Regions from separate parts of the Aminivibrio sp. genome, predicted to be linked through region 1. Evidence: riboswitches for the same ligand, from Rfam matches in the RefSeq annotation. Region 1 holds a riboswitch; each other region holds the start of a gene.
The links. Region 1 has a riboswitch for molybdenum cofactor ahead of JMJ95_RS11690 (ABC transporter permease). Riboswitches for the same ligand answer to the same signal wherever they lie in the genome.

Region 1 (2,174 bases):
GGTAGATCACCGACTCCACGGGTACCGCCAGGGCACCGGACGACACCATGGCCGAGAGGGCCCGCTCGGCCTTCAGAGGGTCCCTGCTCCCGCAGGCATCCGAGGCGAGCACCACCTTCCGGCCCTTCTCAAGGAGGTCGAGAACGGTAGCAAGGATGCAGATGTGGGTCTCGATGCCGAATATCACCGGCACAGAGCGGCCCGTTCCCTGAAGAAGCTCTTCAAAAGCGGCCTCGTCGCAGCAGGAAAACGTCGTCTTTTCCATGCGGGGGGCGCCCTCAGGCAAGGCCGCCAGGATCTCCCCATCGGTGGGGCCGAGCCCCCTGGGGTACTGTTCCGTGTACACGAAGGGAACGGAAAGCACTCTCGCTGCCGTCGCCAGCTTCACCGTATTCCGGCGGATCTCCTCCGCTCCGGAAATGGCGGGAAGAAGCCGCTCCTGAACGTCCACCATCACCATGCAGGCGGTCTCCCGCCTCAGTCTGAAAGGAATCATGTATCCACCTCCGCACGTATTCTCCGGTTATTGTACCCTATGACCGCCCTAAATCCGCAAATTTTTCAGGCAGAAGGAGTGTCGCCGGGCACAGCGCCCGGGGGAGAGAAACCGACACGGATGTCGGTTTCAGGTGCAGTTGTCAAGGACGACAATCTGCACCGGCGGCCCAAGCGAGCACTGGTGACACTCCCCGCTGCCTGCGGATTTAGGCCGCTCCTTCCGGTTGCCTTCAGGAAAGGGGCAGGGTACAATATCCCGCGGACGGTCCCTCCGAGCCATGAAACCTACAGGCGGCAGCCTACGGATTCATGGCCGACAGGGTGCTCCCGGAAACGGAAGCGCCTCCCGCACGGCAAGGAGGGAAGGACGCAAAGCGTGCCTTTCCTGCGGTATGGGGAGAGGCATTTTTTTATTGAAAAGGAGGAATTCCGTGAACTACCTTTCGGAAGGCTTCATCCAGGGGCTCGGCCTCATCTTCACCATGAACGAGGAAGTATGGACGGCAGTGAGCACAACCCTCAAGCTTTCCTGTTTGTCCATTGCCGTTACCTTGGCCATAGGGGTTCCTTCGGGCTTCATCCTCGGCTACTTCTCCTTCCCGGGGCGCAAAATCCTCCGGATCACCGTGGACACCCTCCTTTCCCTCCCCACCGTAGTGGTGGGACTCTTCGTCTATGCCTTCATTTCCAACCGGGGGCCCCTCGGCGGCTACGGGCTTCTCTTCACCATCCCCGGCATGGCCATCGGCCAAACCATCCTTGCCCTTCCGATCGTGGTCGCCCTTACGGCATCCGCCGTGGAAAGCGTTGATGACCGACTTCGCCTTACCCTCCTCACTCTGGGGGCCCGAGGAAAGCGCCTCGCCCTCTCCACCCTCTGGGAGAGCAGACACCAGATCCTCCTCGCCGCCGTCACCGCCTACGGAAGGGTCACCGCCGAAGTGGGCGTCTCCATGATGCTCGGCGGCAACATAAAGTGGCACACCCGCACCATCACCACCGCCATCACACTGGAAACAGGCAAGGGAGAATTCTCCACCGGCATCGCTCTCGGCGTCCTGCTTCTTGTCCTCTCCTTCGTCCTCAACTGGTCTCTTGCGGCCCTCCGCAGGAGGACGGCATCATGACCAGGCAAGCCCAAACATCCCGAACGCTGCCTCTCTACGAGATCCAAGACCTCGTGTGTTCCTACGGTGAAGACCCCGTGCTGCGCATCGACCGGCTGGACATCCCGTCCGACGGCCCCACCGCCTTCGCCGGGCACAACGGCAGCGGCAAGAGCACCCTCCTGAAGGCCCTCGCCTTCCTCCTGAAACCGGCGGCCGGCACCATCCGCTTCCTGGGAAACTCAACGGAAGAACGGGAAAGGGAACTCCGCCGGGAAGTAACCCTCCTCCTCCAGGAACCTTACCTCCTCCGGCGGTCCGTCTTCGAGAACGTGGCCTACGGACTTCGGGCCCGGGGAGACACGGATCGCCTCGCCGACCGGGTTGCCGAAGCCCTCGAAATGGTCGGCCTGTCCCCGGACTTCGGCAAAAGAGAATGGTTCAGGCTCTCGGGAGGAGAATCGCGGAGAGTGGCCCTCGCATCCCGCCTCGTCCTGCGGACGAAAGTGCTCCTCCTCGACGAGCCCACCGCCCACGTGGACGAAGAAAACGCCCTTCTCATGGCCCGGG
Region 2 (2,174 bases), on a different contig from region 1:
CTCCGCGGCGTCTTCGGCATTGACGTGAGCACGGCTCACGTGAGGGAAAAAGGTTCTTTCCCGAAAGGTTTTCGGCGCAGGGGACGGCTTCCTCGTGGACAGGAAGGGCTTTTTCCCGGCAGCTCCCATCCCGGGAAGGGAGCTTTCGGAGAAGCATCGTCATTCCCCCGGCGGCGGTGCCCCCCTCCACAGCAACCAAGGCGCTGTTTCACAGGGAGCCCGGCATGCAGTCATTCCTTTCTGTGGCGAGAGAGCCATGCTCTTCCATTGGCCGGCAGGGGAGCGCTCCTCATTCGGGATAATACTGTCCGCGATGGTGTTCAGCCGCTTCACCCAGTACATCCCCACCCTTACCGAAGAGGCTCCGGCCATACAGGACACAATCTCGCCGATGTAACCGGGAGCCCCCGGAGAGGCAGAAAGATCTGGAGAAACACCTCGAGCGTCATGGAGATCGTTTCGGGCACGGGAGCGGAGCTCATCGGGGGAGCGGAACGGCTTGCCGCGGCCGGGCGCATCTGCATGACCCGCCATGAAAAATGGGACGGCAACGGATACTCCCTCGACCTTGCGGGGGACGAAAATCCCCTGGGAGGGGCAGGTGGCGGTCCTGTCGGACGGGTACGATGCCTGCGGTCCCGGAGGGTCTGCAAGGATTCGCTGCCCCACGAGGAAGCGGTCCGTATCATCCTGTCCGGCGACGGCCGGACGGAACCCCGCCGTTTCAGCCCGGAAGTTTTCGGATTTTTCAGGAACAGCCAGGGGAAAATGAACAGAAATTTCGAAAATCCGCCGGGTGAGGTAACAAAACAGGCCCTTCCGTGGTATCATAAAATCAAAAGAATAGACTTATCTCCGAGCCCGTCTTCCTACAGGAATTTCCCACGGCGGCGGGCCGTCAGGGTCCGTCCGGAAACAGGCGGGCCTCCCGTGTTCGGCAAGGAGATTCAACGGACTCCCCGGAGCCGTTCCCTGCCGTGTACGGGCGGGGAACGGCTTTTTTGATTCCGGCGTTTCGCGTTTCTGCACACAACATAAACATACGAGGAGGAAAGAAAAGTGAAAATGAGAAAACTGCGGTCGGTTCTGTTTGTTTGTCTGTTCGTTTTAGTCCTGGGAGGAGTTGCCTCCGGCGCCGAGGTTCTCCGGATGGCCACCACCACCAGCACGGACAACACGGGGCTTCTCGATTATCTGGCCCCCCTGCTGCTTCGGGAGAAGAACATCGAGCTCCAGTGGGTTTCCGTGGGCACGGGCAAGGCCCTCGAGTACGGCAGGAACGGTGACGTGGACGTTCTTCTGGTCCATGCCCCCGAGCTGGAGAAGAAGTTCGTCGCCGACGGGTGGGGCGTCAACCGCCGCCAGGTGATGTACAACGACTTCATCGTGGTGGGGCCTGCTTCCGATCCCGCGGGGGTCAAGGGAATGGCCGCCGCCGACGCCCTGAGGAAAATCGCCGCCTCCGCAGCGCCCTTCGCCAGCCGGGCCGACAAGTCGGGAACCCACGTGGCGGAACTTACCCTCTGGAAAAACGCGGGGATCCCGGAACCCGACAAGGAGAAATGGTACATCCAGACAGGCCAGGGAATGCTTGAAACCCTCATGATCGCCGATGAGCGAAAGAGCTACTGCCTCACCGACAGGGGGACCTTCATCAAGTACGAGGATTCCCGGAAGGAACAGGGGGGACTGGTGATCATCGTCGAGGGTGACGAATCTCTGAAAAACCAGTACAGCGTCATCGCCGTCAACCCTGCCAAGTGGGAGAACATTCGGTACGACCTTGCCGTGACCTTCATTGACTGGATGGTGTCCCCGTCAACCCAGAAGGCCATTGCCGACTTCCAGCTACTCGGAAAGCAGCTCTTCTTCCCGAACGCCGTAAGGTAAAAAACAGGGGAGCGACGGAATTCCCGGCGCTCCCCTCTCTTCAGACTCCAGCTTTCTATGCTTTTTCCTCGATGGCCACTTTCTTCATCTTCTCGGCCTGGACCTTTTCAGCGACTTCCACGGTAAGCACCCCGTTTTTGAACGTCGCTTTCGCCGATTCAGGGTCTACTTCCATGGGGAACTGAATGGACCGGGAGACCTTTCCGTAATACCGCTCCGACCGGAGAATGTCGTTCTCTTCCACCGTTTTCTCGTCCGACTTCTCCGCCTGCAGGGTCAGCCTG
Region 3 (2,174 bases), on a different contig from region 1:
GGCGCATCCGGGAGAACATCGCCCTTTCCCTGGTGATGTCCCACCTGAAGACCCTGCTCTCCGCCGGGATCCCCCTGGTGCAGGCCCTCAGCATGGCTTCCTCCATGGACTCACGGCCGGAGCGGTGGGTGGAGGCCGCCCGGCTCGTGAAGGAGGGGTTCCGGTTCGACCGGGCCCTGGAGCGGCTTGGCACCTTCCCCGAGGAGACGGTGTACATCATCAGGATCGGCGAACAGGGCGGCGACCTGCCCGGCGCCATCGGCCAGGTGGCGGAGATGAACTGGGAAGAGGCCCGGGACGGCATGGAAAAGGCCGCCACCCTCGCCGAACCCCTCCTGGTGCTGTTCCTCGGACTGGCGGTGGGCTTCGTCGTCATCGCCGTCCTCTTACCCATATTTGACCTGTCCAGTCTCGCGGGGTGACGGGCGGGCAGAACTGAAACGGAGGTTGCGCAATGAGGAAAAGGCAGCGGAAACGGATAGGCTTTACGCTGGTGGAAGTGCTCGTGGTAGTGGTTATCCTCGGCCTGCTGGCGGCCCTCGTGGTGCCCAGGGTGGTTGGCCGGGGCGAGGATGCCAAGAGAACCGCGGCGGCTGTGCAGATCCGGGAGATCGAGCAGGCCCTGGAGATGTACCGGCTCGACAGCAGTTTGTATCCCTCCACGGCCCAGGGGCTGGAAGCCCTGGTGACGAAACCCTCCATTCCTCCCGAGCCGAGGAAGTACCGGGAGGGAGGCTACCTGCGGAAGCTCCCGGTGGACCCCTGGGGAAGCCCCTTCGTCTACCGGTGTCCCGGCGACCACGGAGAATACGACCTGTTCTCCCTGGGTGCCGACGGTGAAGAGGGAGGGGACGGCCCGGGGAAGGACATAACCAACTGGGAATAGGCTTGTCCGGAGACTCTTCCTGGTATAAAATGGGTCAGACTAGTTAGTGTTTTTTTGAAATTTCTTTCTGAGAATATCGATCTTTTCCTCCGAGTCGCCTGCCCTAAAGGATAAACCCCACGGACAGCGACCGTTAGGGTGCGCCCGGAAACAGGCGCGCCTCCCCTTTGGCAAGGAGGACGCTTTCTTGCAAACGGCGAAGCCGTCCTCATGTCTGGAGGACGGCTTTTTTTTCAGCACACGATGAAGGGAGGGATTGGTACAGCGGAAATCATGCGGAGATCCCTGCGCGAAGGGTATTGTGAATAGGAAAGGGGCGGCGGTTTCGGTCCCCGTCGCATGGCCGCGCACAGGTCCGGAACTCTGCCGCCCTGCCCCCTGCCGATGAACGGAAGGAGCTGGGAACAGGATGATTCAGAAAGTCTTTTTTGTCAACGGTGTTGAACGGAACATCATAGTGGAGGATGACAGCACCCTTGCCTCAGTGCTCAGGGAACAGCTCGGGCTGACCGGGACCAAGATCGGATGCGGCCAGGGGCATTGCGGCTCCTGCGGCGTGATCATCGACGGCAAGTATACCCGTTCCTGCGTGTACAAAATGTCCAGGCTTCCTGAAAGAGCCGACATCACCACCATCGAGGGCATCGGCGCCCCCGGGAAGCTCCACCCCATCCAGAAGGCCTGGATCAGGCACGGCGCCGCCCAGTGCGGCTTCTGCACTCCGGGATTCATCGTCTCCGCCAAGGCCCTTCTCGACACAAACCCCAACCCGAACCGGGAAGAAGTCCGGGACTGGTTCCAGGCCAACAGGAACGCCTGCCGGTGCACCGGGTACAAGCCCATCGTCGACGCCGTCATGGATGCCGCTAAGGTGCTCCGGGGAGAGATGGACGAGAAGGAGCTCGATTTCGTCCTTCCGGAGGACGGGCGGATCTGGGGCAGCAAGTACCCCCGTCCCACCGCCGTCGCCAAGGTTACCGGGACCCTGGACTACGGCGCGGACCTGATCCTCAAGATGCCGAAGAAAACCCTCCACGCGGCCCTCGTCCAGGCGAAGGTTTCCCACGCCAACATAAAGGGTATCGACACATCCGAGGCGGAGAAGATGCCCGGCGTCTACAAGATCGTCACCCACAAGGACATCAGGGGGAAAAACAGGATTACCGGCCTCATCACCTTCCCCACGAACAAGGGCGACGGATGGGACCGTCCCATCCTATGCGACGAGAAGATTTTCCAGTACGGCGACGCCGTAGCCATCGTCTGCGCCGACAACTACAAGAACGCC
Region 4 (2,174 bases), on a different contig from region 1:
CGTAGGGAAGGGCATCCGGAAAATGAAAGACATCTTCGCCGAACGGTACGGCGCCGACCGGGCAATCATGGAGAAAATCGGCATGGAAGGACAGGGGCTCGAAGTCTCCCAGTACCGGTGCCAGGAATCCGTCGCCCAGTGGGGAGGGTACTTCCTCACCCTCAAGGGCCCCCAGCACGACGAAGCGTGGGTCATCTTCATGGACATGGTGAACAACCAGATCCCCACCTTTGAAGACAAGGCCGAGGCCCTGTTCTACTTTCCCAACTTCCGCCTCTGGTTCTCCCTGGTCGGAGTCTGCAAGCTGCCGTGGAACGACGTGGAGCCGGAAGACAACCGCATCCGGTACAAAGGCATCGAAGCGGCCAAAGTGCCCGAACACGTCCAGAACTACCTTGACATCTACGAAGCCGTCACGGGGAAACCGCTGAGCAGGGAGGACATGATTCTCCAGTCCGAGCGGGTCTACAACTACGAGCGGATCTTCAACTACCGCATGGGCAAGGGAACCCGGAAAGAACACACCATCCCCGACCGTGCCCTGGGCCCCGTCTTCCCGGACGAATGGAACGTGCGGAAAGACTACTACGACAAGAAGCTCGAAGAGGCCGGCATCTCCGGAGACGGACTGACGGCGGAGGAAAAGATCTCCCGGCTGCAGGAATACCGTCGGGGCGAATGGGAGAAGCTGGTGGACGCGGTGTATGCCCGGAGGGGCTGGGACAGGAACGGCGTCCCGACCAGGGAGACGGTGGAGCGCCTGGGGCTGGACAGCCCCGAAGTGCTTGAAGTCCTCGACCCCTACTGGAGGTCCGCGGAAAAGGCATGATCAGGGTCAACGGCGAGCAGTTCCCCTGGAGGGAAGGCATGACCATCCGGGACCTGCTGGATGAGCGGAACTTTACTTTCCCCATGATTGCCGTGTGGGTGAACGGGACTCCCCACAAGAGGGAGGAGTTTGCCTCCGTCCGTATACCCGACGGCGCGGAAGTACAGGCAATCCACATGATCAGCGGGGGCTGACCGGGACTTCCGTTCCGGGACACAGGATCGTCCTCCTCCGAGTTTTGGAAAGAAATCCCCGCTCTTTTCGTGAAGAGCGGGGCTATTCTTCAGGTATTTTGACAAACGGGGTTATCCTGTATAATACTTTCTATATTTTCTTCCGAGCCTTTTCTCCTTCGGCGGGGCCATGGAGGAAGGCCGGCAGGGTACCGCGGGAAACGGCGGCGCCTCCTTTGGGAAAGGAAGACGGTTCCATGTCCTGTGTGAAGGAGGTTGGAAGGTGTATTCGCTCCCAGTGCTGATTGCGGAACCTGATCCCATGCTTCGCACCCTGTACCGGAATGTGGTTCTTGAAGGACAGGGATATTCCTTTGCCGGTTTCGCAGAAAAGGGGGAGGAGATCGCTCCGCTTCTTTCCAAAACGACGGTAAATCTCGTGCTTCTCGATATCGCCCTTCCCGGGTTCAACGGGCTGGAGGGGTTCCGGCGCATGCGGGCGGAATTCCCGAGGGTGGATTTCATCATCCTTTCGTCGGAAAAATCACCCGATACCGTCCGGGGTGCCATCTGTTCGGGAGCCTTCGACTACCTGATCAAGCCTTTCGAATGGGAGCGCCTCACCAGGGCCCTGGCGGCCTACAGCGAGTATTACCACGGCCTGGTGGGAAGGGATATGCCATGGCGGCAGGAGGACCTCGACCGCCTTCTCGGTTTCAGGAAGCGGCTTTCCGGAGCTCCGGAGGGCGCTCCCAAGGGATTCCAGGAGACCCTGCTCATCCGGCTGGGGAAACTGCTCCAGGAATCGAGAAAACCTCTTTCGGCGGCGGATGCAGGCCGGATGCTCGGCATTTCCCGCTCCAGCGCCCGCAGGTACCTGGAACTTCTCGTCCGGCGGGAGGAGGTAGCAGTGGATTTCGAACTGACCACGGTGGGGCGACCCCAGAAGTTGTATTTTGCCACGGGGCCCGTTGTCAAAAGGAAGCAAAACCACGCAAAATTATCGAATAATTGAACGATACCTTTCGTGTCTTTATACTGGAACTCTGTCGGCATTCCGAGGTATTTTTCCGCCGTTCACAGGACGGCTCCGCCGGCTGAAAATTCAGGAGAAACAATCCAGCAAGGAGGACGGCCCATGCAGCGATTTGGAAAGCTCGTGTCACTTCTGA

Region 2: another riboswitch for molybdenum cofactor. It lies ahead of JMJ95_RS10375 (substrate-binding domain-containing protein); the one in region 1 lies ahead of JMJ95_RS11690 (ABC transporter permease).
Region 3: another riboswitch for molybdenum cofactor. It lies ahead of JMJ95_RS11180 (molybdopterin-dependent aldehyde oxidoreductase); the one in region 1 lies ahead of JMJ95_RS11690 (ABC transporter permease).
Region 4: another riboswitch for molybdenum cofactor. It lies ahead of JMJ95_RS12900 (response regulator); the one in region 1 lies ahead of JMJ95_RS11690 (ABC transporter permease).

The regions. Positions count from the first base shown of each region.
Region 1 covers NZ_JAESIH010000068.1:2,980-5,153, reverse strand. The annotation lists gene JMJ95_RS11695 (isochorismatase family protein) at 1-496, opposite strand, end outside; molybdenum cofactor riboswitch at 756-874, shown strand; gene JMJ95_RS11690 (ABC transporter permease) at 930-1,625, shown strand; gene JMJ95_RS11685 (energy-coupling factor ABC transporter ATP-binding protein) at 1,622-2,174, shown strand, end outside.
Region 2 covers NZ_JAESIH010000061.1:24,979-27,152, reverse strand. The annotation lists molybdenum cofactor riboswitch at 842-961, shown strand; gene JMJ95_RS10375 (substrate-binding domain-containing protein) at 1,066-1,890, shown strand; gene JMJ95_RS10370 (Hsp20/alpha crystallin family protein) at 1,946-2,174, opposite strand, start outside.
Region 3 covers NZ_JAESIH010000064.1:45,302-47,475, reverse strand. The annotation lists gene JMJ95_RS11190 (type II secretion system F family protein) at 1-422, shown strand, start outside; gene gspG (type II secretion system major pseudopilin GspG) at 455-886, shown strand; molybdenum cofactor riboswitch at 962-1,080, shown strand; gene JMJ95_RS11180 (molybdopterin-dependent aldehyde oxidoreductase) at 1,296-2,174, shown strand, end outside.
Region 4 covers NZ_JAESIH010000076.1:13,135-15,308, reverse strand. The annotation lists partial or broken gene JMJ95_RS12910 (aldehyde ferredoxin oxidoreductase C-terminal domain-containing protein) at 1-829, shown strand, start outside; gene thiS (sulfur carrier protein ThiS) at 826-1,023, shown strand; molybdenum cofactor riboswitch at 1,152-1,266, shown strand; gene JMJ95_RS12900 (response regulator) at 1,286-2,017, shown strand; gene JMJ95_RS12895 (TRAP transporter small permease subunit) at 2,141-2,174, shown strand, end outside.